Regions from separate parts of the Halomonas sp. 3D7M genome, predicted to be linked through region 1. Evidence: predicted binding sites of a transcription regulator. Region 1 holds the regulator's gene; each other region holds the start of a gene.
The links. Region 1 encodes FNR, which switches genes on or off when oxygen is low (the NO sensors DNR and NnrR bind a similar motif). Its sites were predicted from a motif close to TTGATNTANATCAA; they were not measured.

Region 1 (3,118 bases):
CCAGCCGAGCCTGGGTGGCTACCCTGGCAGAAGAGCAGAACAACAACGCCCCCGCGCTGCGGCGACATCATCAGCTGTATGCGACGGACACGGTGCTGGCGCCTAACGCTGAGCATCTTGGGGCGCTAGCTGAATTCATCGGTAATCGGCCGCTAATTGGTTGGCAGTTAGGCCGCTCGGTGGAACACCTTAATCTTTTGTTTAAAGCAGGGTTGGGATTTGGTTTGCCCAATGCCCAGGTCGATGTTGGTAAGCTACACTATCGCCAACTGCGTCGCTTACATCCGCAGTGTGAGACGAACGGCCACTTGACGGAAGCGCTCGCTCGTTGGCAAATGCCCGCTCTTCAGTGGATGGGAGTGCTGGGGGATGCAACCGCAAGCGCGCTTTTATATCTGCGTTTGCAGCGCGAGATCGCCCAGCAGGGATAGTCGTTACTACCCTCATGGGATGAATCCACGGGTTTATCTTGGGTGGACGTGGTGAGTCTTGTTAGAATGCCCGCTGCTTCTTCTACCATCGGCAGTGCCTACACCATGCTACAACCTGACTATTTTGACCCCGCAGCGCCTGATACTGTTTCTGTTGACAGCCCTGCTGTTAATAGCGCACAGACACCATCCGAGCATCACGCCGCTAAACAGAAGCGTGAATTTAATAAGCTACAAAAGCGCTTACGGCGAGAGGTTGGCAACGCCATCATTGATTATCAAATGATTGGTGAAGGTGACAAGGTGATGGTGTGCCTGTCTGGCGGCAAAGATAGCTATACGATGCTGGAGATACTGCTTAACCTGCAGCGCAACGCGCCGGTTAATTTCTCTCTGGTCGCCGTCAATATGGATCAAAAACAGCCAGGCTTCCCGGAGCATGTGTTGCCCCAATACCTAGATAAAATGGGGGTTGAATACCACATTCTAGAGCGTGACACCTACTCGGTGGTGAAAGAGAAAACCCCGGAAGGAAAAACGACCTGCGCGCTCTGCTCACGACTAAGACGTGGCTCTCTTTATGGGTTTGCCGAGGAAATTGGGGCTACGAAAATTGCCCTAGGGCATCATCGTGAAGATATTTTAGAAACGTTATTTCTTAACATGTTCTTTGGTGGCACTTTGAAAGCAATGCCTCCCAAGCTTTTATCTGACGATGGCAAGAATATTGTCATTCGCCCCCTTGCCTACTGCAAAGAGGCTGATATTGCAGAGTTTGCTCGGCTAATGGAATTCCCGATTATTCCCTGCAACTTATGTGGCTCTCAGCCCAATCTCCAGCGTCAAGTTGTCAAAGATATGTTGGCTGAGTGGGATAAAAAACATCCAGGACGTCTAGAGAGCATGTTTAAAGCGGTGACCAATGTAGCGCCTTCCCAGCTAGCAGACCGCCGTTTATTTGACTTTGCTGGCCTTGAAGCCAAACAAGCGGCGTTGATGGAAGGGCGTATTCAGGCGCTTAGCGTGGACTAGCCGACTGTTCTTCCTCTTCAGTTAGCGTGATGAGGCGCCGCATATCTAAAATATTAACCTCGCGCCCTGAAACAGCCACCACCTCTTGCTGTTGAAAGCGGCTAAGAATACGGCTGACCGTCTCTACCGCCAAGCCTAAGTAATTGCCGATGTCGGCGCGGGACATGGAGAGTCTGAAGCTATAAGGCGAGTATCCACGTCGACGAAAACGGTCTGAAAGGGTGACTAAAAAGCTGGCTAGTCGTTGATCGGCCGTCTTACGCGATAGCAAGCGCATCATGCGCCGGTCATCCCGCAATTCTTTGCTCATGCTCCGATAAAGCTGGCCACGTAGTTCGGGCAGTTCTTCGGAAAGCAGGTCCAAGCGATCAAATGGAATTTCACATACCGTTGTGGTTTCCAGTGCAATGACGCTACCGGGGTAGTGCTCTTCATCAATTCCGTCCAATCCCACTAGTTCGCTGGGAAGGTAGAAATTTGTCAGCTGATCATTGCCGTTCCCTTCGCTGGTCACCTGTTTCAGGCTGCCTGAGCGGACGGCATACACACTGGTGAAGTGATCGCCCTGGCGAAACAGGGGCTCGCCTTTTTTGAGCGGTGCGCGGCGGCGAATGATGGCATCAAACTGGCCCATATCCTCAAGCTCTAAGGCAAGCGGCAGACACAGCGAGCTTAGGCTACAGGTCTGACAGCGCGCCTCTTGCAGTAGTGAGCGTCGTTGGCTGGCGGGGTGTGGCATATCATTCTCCCTTTCTCGTTAGCCATCATAGGCCCAGAGGCAAGACGTCTCAACAAGCTTATACAATCTTAGAGTAGCGCTGAGTCGGCTGGTCAGCTATGCGAGCATCAAAGGCCATCGCCAAATGGCGAATCAGCAGCCGCCCAGTGGGGGTGGCGCTAATAACTTGCCGATGGCGAGTGATTAAACCGTCTTGCTCAGCTGTCTTCAATTGCTCAATTGCGGTGGAAAAATAATCACTAGCATCGATGTGCCAACGCCTTCCAACTGCCGCTAGATCAATGTGCATGTCGCACATTAGCCGTTCAATCACGTCTCTTCGTATTAGGTCATCCTTATTTAACCTTAATCCTTTGACGGTTGCCAGCTTACCTTGATCTAAGGCTGCTTCATATTGGCCAAGCTGAGTCGGGTTTTGTGCGTAAACGTCGTCAACCCGTGATATAGCGGATACGCCTAAGCCAACTAAATCGCACTGTGCATGGCTAGAGTAGCCCTGAAAATTGCGTTGTAAGGTGCCGTTGCGCTGTGCAATCGCTAGGCTATCGTCAGGTCGTGCAAAGTGATCCATGCCAATATGCACATAGCCTGCATTAGTCAGCATTTCTATGGTGGTATGCAAAATAGCCAGCTTTTCATCAGCGCTGGGAAGGTCCGTTTCGTTAATGCGTCGCTGTGGCGCAAAGCGGGTGGGCATGTGCGCATAATTAAATACCGACAGCCGTGCGGGGTTGAGTTCGATGACTTGGTTTAGCGTCTCGGCAAAGCTTTTTTCGGTTTGAAATGGCAGCCCATAAATCAAATCAAGATTGAGTGAGCGAAAACCAAGACGGTGAGCTTCTTCCATTAACGTTTCGGTGAGTACCCGGGGTTGTACGCGGTTGATAGCTTTTTGTACCTGCAGGTTTAAATCCTG
Region 2 (3,118 bases), on a different contig from region 1:
CGGAGCTAGCTCCGTCCTGACAAATTGGAGAACTTTCATGGCTATCGGTGTTTGGATTAGTCTTTTTGCCTACTTTGCGCTCATGATCGCCATCGGCATTTATGCCATGCGCAAAGCGACATCTTCATCAGAAGATTACATGCTGGGGGGACGTGGCCTCAGTCCACAAGTAGCAGCTCTATCGGCTGGCGCTTCGGACATGAGCGGCTGGTTGCTGCTTGGGTTGCCCGGCGCAATGTTTGTTTCCGGCTTGGGATCCGCCTGGATCGGCATTGGCCTTCTGGTGGGTGCGTTCTTCAACTGGACCCTGGTCGCCCCCCGACTGCGTGAACAGACGGTTCACTACGGTAATGCGATTACCATTCCAGCCTTTTTGGCAAACCGATTTCCGACACGTGCGCATTCACTGCGCACGGTGTCTGCTATCGTTATCGTCATCTTTTTCGCGGTTTACACGGCATCAGGTCTAGTCGCTGGGGGCAAACTGTTTGAAAGCGCGTTTGCCGGTATTTTTAACATCGGCGGCATGAGCGACTACGCTGTAGGCATCCTCATTACACTTGGAGTGGTACTTGTCTACACCGTTGTTGGCGGCTTCCTGGCCGTGAGTATGACTGACTTCGTGCAAGGCTGCATCATGATGCTGGCGCTAGTAATCATGCCTGCAGTGGTGCTATTTGGCGAAGGCGGCGGTGGGTTCTCCCAAGCATCGCAGACGCTAAATGAAGTCGACCCCACCCTGCTATCCTGGACGTCAGGGCTGACCTTTATTGGCTGGCTCTCTGCGGTTACCTGGGGACTGGGGTACTTCGGTCAACCCCACATCATTGTGCGCTTTATGGCCATCCGGACGCTGAAAGATGTCCCGACTGCCCGTAATATCGGCATGAGCTGGATGCTTATTTCCCTGATTGGCGCGGTCTCTCTAGGTCTGTTTGGCCGGGCTTATGCAGTCCGCAACGGCATGGATATCGAGGATCCAGAAACGATCTTCATCATTCTGGCGAACCTGCTATTCCACCCGCTGGTCACCGGCTTCCTCTATGCGGCACTGCTTGCTGCAATTATGAGCACCATTTCCAGCCAATTGTTAGTATCGTCGTCCTCATTAACCGAAGATTTCTATCGCCTGTTCCTAAGAAAGGAAGCAACCGATAAAGAGTGCGTAAAGGTCGGTCGAATCTGTGTCGTACTGGTTGGTCTGGTGGCCGCTGTGATTGCGTCAAATCCGGACTCGCAAGTTCTTGGGCTCGTAAGTAATGCCTGGGCTGGCTTTGGCGCAGCATTTGGCCCGCTGATCATTCTGTCGCTAATGTGGTCTCGCACGAACGGAGCTGGCGCCATTGCAGGCATGGTAGTGGGTGCTGCTACCGTCATGATTTGGATTGCATTAGGCTGGAACGGAGAATTTATGGGTGGCCCCGGCGTGTACGAGATCATCCCTGGCTTCATCGCTGCCTTTATTGCCATCTTGGTGGTTAGTAGCATAACTGCCGATGCGGGTGAATATCAGCATATTGATCGCTAGACGAGCGTCAATGACACACTCAGCTTAATTAAACAATTAGCTGATTATTGAGGCCTTCCCATGCCACGGGAAGGCCTCTTTCACTTCTGACAGCCTCTTTTAAAAGCCCATTATTTAGCGGCGGCGCTCCACTCTTTGCCCCAGGTCAATAACCTGCCCTCCTCTACCCGATACACTCTTTGCATGGTTCGCGATCATGTCGAACAACGGTTCATGTTAACCACTCACTGCAAAGACTCACATTAATGGTCAGGAGCAATGCTATGCGCCATAACTCTCTTTCAACACTGCTCACCACTGGACTTGCAGCAGCCACATTGATGGCAAGCGGCCAAGTTTTAGCTTACGGCGCTGGCGATTTCTTTACTCGCGTGGGTGTTGCCAAAGTGGAGCCAAAAAGCGACAACGGTTCATTAGCCGGAGGCGCGTTCGCGGTTGATGTTCAGGATAAAACCGATTTCGCATTTACCCTGGGCTACCGCTTCCACGACAAAATGGGCATCGAATTACTGGCAGCCCTACCGTTTGAGCACGATATCGCCCTGAACGGTGATAATCTTGCCTCTACCAAGCACCTTCCACCAACTCTAACGCTCCAGTACTACCCGCTAGGTGGCACTGATGCGCGCGTACAGCCTTATGTCGGCGCAGGTATTAACTACACCTTTTTCTCTGATGAAGAGCTAGCCATAGGCGAACTGGAGCTGGACGACTCCTGGGGTGCCGCTGCTCAAGTGGGTATCGATTTGCTTATCGATGAAAACTGGGCACTTAACGCAGCCGCGTGGTATATCGACATCGATACTGACGCGACCGTTAACGGTGCCGCTGCAGGCACGGTAGAGATTGATCCCTTAGTGGTTATGGCAGGCTTAAGCTATCGTTTCTAACACCGCTACAGCTGTGCTAGCGCCATAATCGCATGAAAAATGCCCAGTCCCGCTGCTTGCGGTGCTGGGCATTGTCTTTGCTGATACCCTCATCACACTAGGCTTCAGCTTCTCGTAGTAGCGCGACCTAGTTTTCGGTAACTAGCTGATCTATCTTTTCAACGGCTCGAACAACCAGTAGCTGGTCACTGGCACGAACTTTTTCCTGCATTAGATATGCAGCCACTGCCGGCGCTACATCGCACTTGGCAGGCATAGCGGCCTGGGCATCAATCAGTGCATTTAATCGAGCGATAAAAACAAATCGAATCCACTGAGGCAGCGACATCGTGTCGATACAGAAGGGTTGCTGACTATTAAATGCTGAAATATCAGGCGTTGGCATACGCCATAAGTTAGCGGCCTTCATAGTGGCTTCAAGCTCAAGAAGCGCGGTTTGAAGCTGTTGATGGACGCTCATAAGCACCTTTTCCATTTGAATCAGTAAAGCTTTATTATCCCAGCACTGTGGGTAAGTTGCCAACCGTCTGACAGAGTTTGTGTGTTATTCACAGATTCACAGAAAACCTGCAAGAGGCTGTGGATAAACTATGGAAAGATGTCGCTACTGTTACTCTCATGCGGGTTACACCATGTTGTGCAATTTTTAACCATTTTGATAATAAAGCACGGATTAATCAGCGTTTGCGGCTGACAGTGA
Region 3 (3,118 bases), on a different contig from region 1:
TGTAGCGCCTCATCATCGACGCAGCGCCAGATCATGCCCCATTGCTCGGCGGTCTCGGCGGGAAGCTTGTCACCCAGCATTGCTAGGCCTTTGGCGCGCGCCATGCCGACCAAGTTAGGCAGTGTCCAAGTACCGCCGGAGTCTGGAATCAAGCCGATCTTACAGAAGGCCTGAATAAAGCTTGCTGAACGCGCGGCCAATACGATATCGCAAGCCAGGGCGATGTTAGCACCGGCTCCGGCGGCCACGCCGTTTACCGCACAAATAGTCGGGAACGGCATATCTTTAAGGGCGCGCAGCATAGGGTTGTAGCGCTTCTCAAGCGACTCACCGAGGTCAGGCGCTTGCTCGCCGGGCGCGACGCTGCGGTCGGAAAGGTCCTGACCGGCGCAGAAGCCTCGGCCGTTGCCGGTCAGTAACAAAGCGCGAACGCTGGCGTCCTGACGCACGGCTTTTAACGCCTTACGCATTTCGGCATGCATGTCAGTATTGAAGCTGTTCAGACTGTCGGGGCGGTTCAGCGTGATACGGGCGACGCCGTCTTCCACGCTGTAAAGCAGGGGCGCTTGGCTCATGGGGAGTATCCTTGTGTCAGTGCCCTTGAAAAGTGGCAGGTCGTTTTTCTTGGAAGGCGCGAATGCCCTCTTCGCGGTCAGCGGTGCCCGCCAGCAAGGTGAACGCATGGCGTTCAAAGCGCAGGCCGGTGGCTAGGTCAGTATCCATCGCCTTGTGTAACGATTCCCGCGCCAAGCGCACTGCCAGCGGAGCCTTGGAAGCAATGCGTGTTGCAATGGCCATGGCGCGCTCTAGGGTTAATTCGGGCTGGGTAATTTCGCTAATCAGGCCAGCTTCGAGGGCGCGGCGAGCGGAAATGGGCTCGCCAGTCAGCACCATCTGGGTCGCCAGTGATTTGCCCACCGCCCTAAGCAGGCGCTGTGTGCCACCAGCGCCGGGCATGATGCCCAGGTTGATTTCTGGCTGGCCGAACAGGGCGTTTTCGCTGGCAATGATGATGTCGGCATGCATGGCTAGTTCGCAGCCGCCGCCCAAGGCATAGCCGTTGACCGCGGCAATAATCGGTTTGCGAAAACGCGTAATGGTGGCCCAGTGGTGCTGGCGAGGATCTTCCAGCATGCCCACCAAGTCACGTTCAGCCATTTCGTTAATATCCGCACCGGCGGCAAATGCTTTTGCATTACCGGTAATCACCACGGCGCGCACGTTGTCGTTACTATCCGCGTCGCTCAAGGTGTCGGCGAGCTCGCCGAGCAGTTGCGTATTAAGCGCATTCAGTGCTTCAGGGCGATTCAGCGTGATGCATAGAACGCCTTCCAGGGGTGGGGTTATTTTGAGCGTAGTGGGCATTGTTACCTCAGTTCGGCCTGTGGCGCACAGGATGAATATCTGCCGAGTATAGATTTATTTTGATACGCATCAATGCTTATTGTTGGTTGATAACGTGTCGCTTGTTGGCGGTTTTGATGATTTGTGTATTTTTAACAATGGTTTGTGTTTGTTTTTGCGAATAAAAAATCAATGCTAGACCATGGTATTAAATGCCTGGAAGTAACTAATGAAAGTCACCATAAGCCAGTTTTTATCGCATTTTTTGATGGTGATTAGCTACTGCTCGAGTAAGCAGTGACAGGCAAAGCGTTTGATGTTTTGTTACGGTAAATATAATCTTCGTTGATATAGCGTATCAAAAAATGAGTGCAGGAGCGCCCCATGACGCAATCAGCGCAGCAGATGTTTGACCTTCACCGTGAGACTCTTAACCAGGCTGTCGGCGCCATCTCTAGGCGTGATTTTTGGACACCCTATCCAGAAAGCATGCGCAAATACCCGGAAGATGCCGTTAAAGCGGCACCATCGAGATTTGAGTCACTGCTCAATCAACCATTTACGCTTAATCGTGTTGGCAGCACTCAGCAGGTGGGGGGCGAAGTGTCACCCTATGGGTTTGAACTTGGCATTACTTATGACCAGCCAAACCCCGACGAGCTGATAGCGGCCATGCAAGTCGCAATGCGTGACTGGCGGGATGCCGGGGCTGAGGCGCGTGTGGGGGTATGTCTGGAAATCCTGTCACGGCTAAATACCATGAGCCCTGAGATCGCCCAGGCGGTGATGCATACTAGCGGCCAGGGGCCGTTAATGGCGTTTCAGGCGGGTGGGCCGCATGCCCAAGATCGCGGACTTGAAGCCGTGGCCCATGCCTGGCAGGCGATGGCGCAGATTCCCGCTACCACAAAGTGGGTTAAGCCTCAGGGCAAGCATGAACCTATCGTGATGGATAAGCGTTTTCACATCGTGCCGCGCGGTATCTCGCTAGTAGTGGCCTGTTCTACTTTCCCTACCTGGAACACTTATCCCGGCTTGTTTGCCAGTCTGGCGACAGGCAACCCGGTCATTGTTAAACCGCATCCTGGCGCTATTCTGCCAGTGGCGATAACCACACGGGTTGCTCAGCAGGTGCTTGAAGAAGCGGGCTTTGATCCCTGTCTAGTGAGTTTAGCTCCCGACACTGTGGATGCGCCGCTGACCAAAACGCTGGCGCTTGATCCTGCGGTTAAGTTGATCGATTTCACTGGCTCCAATGCTTTTGGCGATTGGCTGATAGAGAACGCCACTCAGGCTCAGGTGTTCGCTGAGAAAGCCGGTGTCAACACGGTCATTATCGACAGCGTGGAAAACCTCAAAGCGGTCACAGCGAACCTAGCTTTCTCGCTGAGCCTCTATTCCGGACAGATGTGTACGACCCCTCAGGCTATTTATGTACCCAGAAACGGTATTGCAACAGCAGATGGCCCGTTAAGTTTTGACGACGTGGCGGCAGCGCTTGCCAAAGCTGTCCAAGCGTTTCTAAGCGACAACGACCGCGCCTGCACGGTGCTGGGTGCCCTCCAGTCGCGGGAGACGCAAGCACGCATTGATGCGTGCCGTGACTTGGGCGCAATAGCGTTGGATAGCGAGCCGCGAGCGCACGCTCAGTTCCCTGACGCCCGCATTCATACGCCGCTTATCCTCAAGGTAGATGCAGAACAGAAGGCTACTTATAGTGAGGAACGCTTCGGCCCCATCAGCTTTGTTATCGCGACTGAGAATACCGCGCATA
Region 4 (3,118 bases), on a different contig from region 1:
GCCGCTAATAGCCCCCCGCGGTAACCGATAATGTAAGTAGAGGCCATCGCTGCTTGTACATCGTCATCCGCGGATTCGATGCGATACGCGTCGATGGCGATATCCTGGGTGGCCGAGCCAAAGGCTATCAGCAGCGCAAAGGCTGCTACCCAGCCTAGGTTGCCTACGGGACTGACTCCCGCTAAGCCCATCAACCCTGCCGCAATCATCCCCTGGGCAAGCAGCATCCAGCCACGCCGCTGGCCAAACGTGCGGGTTAAGATCGGCAGGGCAAGTCGGTCAACGATAGGTGCCCAAAAAAACTTGATTGAGTAGAGCATGCCAATCCAGGCGAAGAAGCCAATGGCGGCCACTTCAACGCCGTCACTGCGTAGCCATGCAGAGAGAGTGGAAAACACTAGCAAAAAAGGTAAGCCTGCTGAAAAACCTAGAAACAGCATGGTGATGACAGGTGCACGACAGTAAATACCTAACGCATCCAGCCAGCTGCGCTGGGGAGTAGGGGTGGGCATATTGGTTAACACTCCAGGAAAGAAAACGTCTGCATCGAGGCCCGCTAAAAACCGCTCAGTGGTAGACTAGGCCTGATATCCATGACAAAGCCGATAGCTTACCGGAGAGGAGTTTTCAATGTCGATTACAGCCCATCAAGTAGTCACTTTACACTACGTGTTAAGCGATGTGCTTAGCGATGGCAGTACCCGCGTGCTAGATGACTCCAACGCACGTGATAAGCCCTTAGAGTACCTCCATGGACACGATAATATTTTGCCCGGTTTAGAGAGTGCTCTGGAAGATAAAGCCGCTGGAGATGAGCTGCGTGTCACGCTTGCGCCTGCTGATGCCTACGGCATCCGTAATGAAGACTTGGTGCAACAGGTGAGTCGTGGGTCGTTTGGCAGCGCAGCGCTTGAACCCGGTAGCCGTTTCCAAACAGAAGGTGAAGCAGGCCCGCAAATTGTCACGGTGGTTAGTGTTGATGGGGACATGGTGACGGTCGATACAAATCATCCGCTGGCAGGCCATACGCTTCGCTATCAAGTCAACGTGCTGGAGGTGCGTGATGCAACCCGTGCAGAGCTGGCGAAAGGCCACCCTCTACCGCCGGGAACCGAACACAGCAAAGTAGAAGATCGAAAAGTGCTTTAGCAGCAAGTTTTAGGGGCTTTAAGTTTCACAGACTTTAAGTTTCACAGGCCTTAAATCTTCAGCGTGCTCAAAATTGACAGTGTATTTTAAAGCTGCAGCGTATTTTAAGCGTTAAAAACTGACCCATATCAAGTTCCTGATGGGCCGCAAATAACCCCGCTGAAAAGCTTGACCCAGGTCAGCTTCCTGCCGCGATTAACGCACTAGGATGGTGTCATACATCACGGCAGGAGGGGATCACCATGTATTGGGATGATGCTGTTATTTTCGGTCTAGTTACTGTCGCGTTAATGATTGCTTTCATGGTTGGTTGGGTAGGTTTTATTGTACGCGACCACCTCCGTAAGGATGAACGTAAAAAGCATTAACGCCGTTGTGGTGACCGTCGTCAGGGGAGGGAGCTTGCTTTTAACAGCGAGCTTCCTGTTGCCGGCCCAGTTGGGTCGGCTTTTTTATTAATTAAAACTATGTTTTCGAGTATTCGCATTAATCGTCTGGTAAAGTACCTAGTTGTACAATAAGGCATTGTACCGCAAGGAAGCCATTTGCCATGAATGCTGCTAATTCAATCGTTGCCATACGCTGTTGCGCTCATCATTATCCCAAAGCTAGTGTTGCCTGTATTCTTCTATTACTTAGCTGGCTATCAGTGCCGGTCTATGCTCAAGCATTAAGCGTCATTAATGGTGAAAAAACCACAGCACTCTCTCTTAATGAGTTACGTCAACAATCTACGATTACCTCGCCAGTATTTGATCCTTTTCAAGGCCGAGAACTAGAGATGCATGGGCTTGAATTCCGTCGCTTTCTCATTAATCAGTTTGGCGAAGTTCCTCCCGCATTGCACTTTACGACATGGGATGATTACGAAGTGACGTTAGATGGCTGGGATGATCCTAAGTGGTTAATGGTCACGGCAGAGAGTGGAGAGCCACTTACATTGCGTTCGCGGGGGCCATTGCGGCTGGTTGATCTGGCTTATAATGATCAGCGTGATATCAAGAGCCTGCGTGAGTTCAACGACTGGATATGGATGATTCGAAGTATTGAGGCCCGTTGGTGATCATTGAGCCGCCGCCTTCTCCACCTGCCGTACCACTGCCACCCCCCGTTCCTTTCGCTAGGAAGCGCCGCTATGTAACGTGGTTATCATTGAGCCTCATGAGTTTTATGGCATTGATGGTAGTTATTGTTTATGAGGCGCGCTGGGTATATCCCGAAATACAGGCTTACTTCAGCCAGACAGGCAATTTGACAGGGCAGCAATTGGCTACCAGGTCTCGGGCATATTTACAGCTCGCCCAACAACATTTGTTAAGCGAACAGCCCTTTGACGATGAACAGCGACAAACGGTTAGGCTTAATCTCGATCTTGCCTATGGGCTAATTGATGTCGAGGTATATCGTCAAAGGTACAGCTGTACCCAGCCGAGTTTACAAACCCTCAATTTACTAACAGAGCGCCTTACAGAAACTACCGTGACACCGTTTGATGCTGCAGCTGAACTGTTGGGCCCAATTGATTGTTTAACGAACATTGAGATGAATCAGCTCGACCTGCGTGGTATGGCAATTAATGAGTTTTCCGAAAGCACCCGACGGTATAATCAGATTCTCACCTATTCGAGCATGGTGATTTTTGCACTAGGGCTGCTGTTTTGGGTAATGCATGAGCGTCAGTTACGGCGTACAGAGCGTGCGACTAAGCAAACCATAGCCTGGATGCAGCATGCGATGCGTGATCCGCTGACGGGGATAGGTAACCGCAGTGCGCTGCATCAGGATGTCGCTACCAAAGAAGGGGCTGCGCTTGCTTTGATCTTGGTCGATATCGACTTCTTTAAGCAGTACAACGATTCATTGGGACATCCTGAGGGGGATCAACTGTTACGGCGCTTAGCCAGTCTGCTGAAATATGTACTGGGAGCAGAGGCAAAACTATACCGATTAGGCGGGGATGAGTTTGCCG

Region 2: the regulator FNR is predicted to act here: its motif matches at 1,664-1,677, upstream of INT22_RS13640 (OmpW/AlkL family protein).
Region 3: the regulator FNR is predicted to act here: its motif matches at 1,425-1,438, upstream of paaF (2,3-dehydroadipyl-CoA hydratase PaaF).
Region 4: the regulator FNR is predicted to act here: its motif matches at 1,268-1,281, upstream of ccoM (cytochrome c oxidase subunit CcoM).

Annotation. Positions count from the first base shown of each region.
Region 1 covers NZ_JABUZF010000261.1:19,808-22,925, reverse strand. The annotation lists gene INT22_RS16990 (DNA polymerase III subunit epsilon) at 1-431, shown strand, start outside; gene ttcA (tRNA 2-thiocytidine(32) synthetase TtcA) at 498-1,463, shown strand; gene fnr (fumarate/nitrate reduction transcriptional regulator Fnr) at 1,450-2,202, opposite strand; gene hemN (oxygen-independent coproporphyrinogen III oxidase) at 2,261-3,118, opposite strand, start outside.
Region 2 covers NZ_JABUZF010000238.1:36,478-39,595, reverse strand. The annotation lists gene putP (sodium/proline symporter PutP) at 38-1,528, shown strand; gene INT22_RS13640 (OmpW/AlkL family protein) at 1,792-2,418, shown strand; gene INT22_RS13635 (YqcC family protein) at 2,546-2,878, opposite strand.
Region 3 covers NZ_JABUZF010000258.1:9,738-12,855, reverse strand. The annotation lists gene paaG (2-(1,2-epoxy-1,2-dihydrophenyl)acetyl-CoA isomerase PaaG) at 1-575, opposite strand, end outside; gene paaF (2,3-dehydroadipyl-CoA hydratase PaaF) at 592-1,365, opposite strand; gene paaN (phenylacetic acid degradation protein PaaN) at 1,729-3,118, shown strand, end outside.
Region 4 covers NZ_JABUZF010000163.1:868-3,985, forward strand. The annotation lists gene INT22_RS07965 (AmpG family muropeptide MFS transporter) at 1-512, opposite strand, end outside; gene INT22_RS07970 (FKBP-type peptidyl-prolyl cis-trans isomerase) at 631-1,149, shown strand; gene ccoM (cytochrome c oxidase subunit CcoM) at 1,392-1,517, shown strand; gene INT22_RS07975 (hypothetical protein) at 1,700-2,212, shown strand; gene INT22_RS07980 (GGDEF domain-containing protein) at 2,320-3,118, shown strand, end outside.